Regions from separate parts of the Streptomyces sp. NPDC005181 genome, predicted to be linked through region 2. Evidence: predicted binding sites of a transcription regulator. Region 2 holds the regulator's gene; the other holds the start of a gene.

Region 1 (2,178 bases), on a different contig from region 2:
GTTCGTGAACGTGTACGTCAACGACGACGACGTGCGCTTCGAGGGCGGCCTGGAGACGGCCACCCCGGACGGCGCCGGCATCTCGATCATCCCGGCCGTCGCGGGCGGCTGCTGACCTTCCGTCGCCCCGGCACGGACCCTCCACCGGCCCCGCGGCCGACTCCACAGCGTCACCGGAATTGCCCCCTCTGCGAGCTAAGCGGAGGGGGCAATTCTGCATGGTTAAGCGCGGTACAGTTGGGAAGTCCCCTTCGCTGCCCGTGCCGACCGCATATGAGAATGCGCCCGCCCGCGACAAGATGCAGCCAAAGTGCACGAACTCCTTGCGCCATAAGTGGCCTTTGCCCGGCCCGAGTTGCCCTGGAATCGCATGAATTCCGCATATTCGGGCGTTCGGTGCTGCCCAGAATTCTCGTCCGATTGACCTGTTGCAGAGGGCAGTTGGGCAGATACATTCGGCCGCGGTCGACGCGTTCCGGCGCACACACCCTCTCCTGTCGGAGGGTGAGTTCTGACCCGGGCCCGCGAAGTGCGGTCCTGTGCAAGGGCCAGTAATAGGGGAGTTAGGCATGGCTCAGGGCACCGTCAAGTGGTTCAACGCGGAGAAGGGGTACGGCTTCATCGCGGTCGACGGTGGTGCGGATGTTTTCGTCCACTACAGCGCGATCCAGATGGACGGGTACCGCACCCTCGAAGAGGGTCAGCGAGTTGAATTCGAAATCTCGCAGGGCCAGAAGGGGCCGCAGGCGGACATGGTCAAGCTCGCCGTCGGCTGAGCTCGGCGCGGTCGGCCAACGACACTACTCACGCATGAAGGGCCCGTACCCCCAGGGGGGACGGGCCCTTCACGCGTCATGCGGCCGTCGCTCCGCGCGCCGTCGCCCGGTCCCCGCGTTGTCCACAACCGTCGGGGGCGCTTGCACTCGTGGGGGTCGAGTGCTAATCATTGCGTTAGCACTCTCCAGGTGAGAGTGACAGAACTTGGACCGGGCCGGTGAGGCCCGCAGGCTTGGTGGGGCAAGGAACCGCCAGGCAGGCAGGCCGTCCGTCGCGGGCGCCACTCGGTCCGGAGAAATCCACCCCTGTCCGGGAGGACCACTTCACATGGCCAAGATCATCGCGTTCGACGAGGAGGCACGGCGCGGTCTCGAGCGCGGGATGAACCAGCTCGCCGACGCCGTCAAGGTCACCCTTGGCCCCAAGGGCCGCAACGTCGTCCTCGAGAAGAAGTGGGGCGCGCCCACGATCACCAACGATGGTGTTTCCATCGCCAAGGAGATCGAGCTCGAGGACCCGTACGAGAAGATCGGCGCAGAGCTGGTCAAGGAAGTCGCCAAGAAGACGGACGACGTCGCCGGCGACGGTACGACCACCGCCACCGTTCTCGCCCAGGCGCTCGTCCGTGAGGGCCTTCGCAACGTTGCCGCGGGTGCAAACCCGATGGCCCTCAAGCGGGGCATCGAGAAGGCCGTCGAGGCCGTCTCCGCCGCTCTGCTGGAGCAGGCCAAGGACGTGGAGACCAAGGAGCAGATCGCTTCGACGGCCTCCATCTCCGCCGCCGACACCCAGATCGGCGAGCTCATCGCCGAGGCGATGGACAAGGTCGGCAAGGAAGGCGTCATCACCGTCGAGGAGTCCCAGACCTTCGGTCTGGAGCTGGAGCTCACCGAGGGCATGCGCTTCGACAAGGGCTACATCTCGGCGTACTTCGCCACCGACATGGAGCGCATGGAGTCGTCCCTGGACGACCCGTACATCCTGATCGTCAACTCCAAGGTCAGCAACGTGAAGGACCTCCTTCCGCTGCTGGAGAAGGTCATGCAGTCCGGCAAGCCGCTGCTGATCATCGCCGAGGACGTCGAGGGCGAGGCCCTGTCGACCCTGGTCGTCAACAAGATCCGTGGCACCTTCAAGTCCGTTGCCGTCAAGGCCCCGGGCTTCGGTGACCGCCGCAAGGCCATGCTCGGCGACATCGCCATCCTCACCGGTGGCACGGTCATCTCCGAGGAGGTCGGTCTCAAGCTCGAGAACGCCGGCCTGGACCTGCTGGGCCGCGCCCGCAAGGTCGTCATCACCAAGGACGAGACCACGATCGTCGACGGTTCCGGTGACAGCGACCAGGTTCAGGGTCGCGTCAACCAGATCCGTGCCGAGATCGAGAACTCCGACTCGGACTAC
Region 2 (2,178 bases):
GCCGGGTGCGCGAACGGGGTCCGCGCTGCGACGCCGTACCGAAGAACGCGTCCATGATGTCGGAGAAGTTGCCGAAGCCACCCTGTCCGAATCCGCCCGCGCCACCGCCGCCGGAGGCGGACAGCGGGTCGCCGCCGAGGTCGTAGACCTGCTTCTTCTGCGGGTCCGACAACACCTCGTAGGCGGCGTTGATCTCCTTGAACCGCTCCTGGGTCTTCGGATCGGGGTTGACATCCGGATGCAGCTCGCGTGCGAGCCGCCGGAAGGCCTTCTTGATCTCGTCCTGAGATGCGTCGCGGCGCACGCCGAGTACGGCGTAGTAGTCCGTGGCCACTTACGACTCCGCCAGGATCTGTCCGACGTAACGTGCCACTGCGCGTACCGCTCCCATCGTTCCGGGGTAGTCCATGCGGGTCGGTCCGACCACGCCGAGTTTGGCGACTGCCTCGTCGCCCGAACCGTAGCCGACCGCGACGACGGACGTGGAGTTGAGCCCCTCGTGGGCGTTCTCGTGCCCGATACGTACGGTCATGCCCGAGTCCTTGGCCTCGCCGAGCAGCTTCAGCAGCACGACCTGCTCCTCCAATGCCTCCAGCACCGGCCGGATCATCAGAGGGAAGTCGTGCCCGAAGCGGGTGAGGTTGGAGGTGCCGCCGATCATCAGCCGCTCCTCCGTCTCCTCGACGAGGGTTTCGAGCAGGGTCGAGAGCACGGTGGACACGGTTCCCCGGTCCTCGCTCTCGAAGGATTCCGGCAGGTCCTGCACCAGCTGCGGGACGTCCGAGAAACGGCGTCCGACGACCCGGCTGTTGAGCCGGGCCCGCAGATCGGCGAGAGAGCTCTCACCGAACGGCGCGGGGCAGTCGATCATGCGCTGCTCGACCCGGCCGGTGTCCGTGATCAGCACGAGCATCAGCCGGGCGGGCGCCAGCGACAGCAGCTCCACATGCCGCACCGTCGACCGGGTCAGCGAGGGGTACTGCACGACGGCGACCTGCCGGGTCAGCTGCGCGAGCAGCCGTACGGTGCGGCCCACGACGTCGTCGAGGTCGACCGCGCCGTCGAGGAAGTTCTGAATGGCCCTGCGCTCCGGCGACGACAGGGGCTTGACCCCCGCCAGTTTGTCGACGAAGAGCCGGTAGCCCTTGTCCGTCGGGATGCGTCCCGCGCTGGTGTGGGGCTGGGCGATGAAACCCTCGTCCTCCAGCACCGCCATGTCGTTGCGGACCGTCGCCGGGGAGACCCCCAGCTTGTGCCGCTCGGTGAGCGCCTTGGAACCGACGGGCTCCTCGGTGCCGACATAGTCCTGGACGATGGCGCGCAGCACTTCGAGTCTGCGTTCGCTGAGCATGGCGCGCACCTCCAGCTGTGTCACTCGGTGGATCCCGGTCGTTTCGGTCATTCCTCGAAGAGCCCTGGCACTCGATGCGTCCGAGTGCCAGTAATCCCCCGCCAGTGTACGGCGGTCGGGTGGGGCCCTAGCAAGGGCGACCGGCCACGCTACCCCGAGACTGCGCAGGTCGTTGCCGATAGCGTCGCTGTATGGACGCCTCTTGGGAAGAGTTCGGCTGGGAGCGACTCGGCAACGGTGTGGGCCGGCGGCGGCTTCCCGGGTGGGACGCGACGGTCGCACTGGTGGTCGGGGCGGACGGGGCCCTGCTCTTCGACACCGGATCGACGCTGCGCGAAGGAGCGGAAGTCCGGGCCCAGGTGCAGGCACTGACCGGCCGGAGGGTGACGCATATCGCACTCAGCCACCCCCACTTCGACCATGTGCTCGGCACCGCGGCCTTCTCCGGGGCCGAGGTGTACGGTGCGGTCGGAGTGACGGATCTCCTCACCCGCGGAGCGGACGAGCTGCGCGCCGACGCGGTGCGCCACGGGGTGCCCCAGGAGGACGCGGCGCAGGCGGCCGACGTGCTGGTGGCGCCGCACCACCAGGTGTGCGGCGAGTGGACCCTCGACCTGGGCGGTGACCGCCAGGTGCTGCTGGCGAACGTGGGCCCCGGCCACACCGGCCACGATCTCGCGGTCCTGGTGCCCGGCTCCCCCACCGTCGTGCTCTGCGGCGACCTGGTCGAGGAGTCCGGCGAACCGCAGGCGGGCCCGGACGCGATCCCGTCGCGCTGGCCGGCCGCGCTGGACCGGCTGCTGGCGTTGGGCGGCGAGCACGCGGTG

What was found. Region 2 encodes HrcA, which represses chaperone genes, less so after heat shock. Its sites were predicted from a motif close to TTNGCACTCNGNNNNNCNGAGTGCNAA; they were not measured.
Region 1: groL (chaperonin GroEL) is a predicted target of HrcA. The motif match lies at 917-943, and genes of this name have one in related genera.

Annotation. Positions count from the first base shown of each region.
Region 1 covers NZ_JBEXID010000062.1:36,637-38,814, forward strand. Annotated here, with positions in the region: gene ABZV38_RS29280 (MoaD/ThiS family protein) at 1-115, shown strand, start outside; gene ABZV38_RS29285 (cold-shock protein) at 570-776, shown strand; gene groL (chaperonin GroEL) at 1,105-2,178, shown strand, end outside.
Region 2 covers NZ_JBEXID010000011.1:51,814-53,991, forward strand. Annotated here, with positions in the region: gene dnaJ (molecular chaperone DnaJ) at 1-334, opposite strand, end outside; gene hrcA (heat-inducible transcriptional repressor HrcA) at 335-1,351, opposite strand; gene ABZV38_RS10620 (MBL fold metallo-hydrolase) at 1,543-2,178, shown strand, end outside.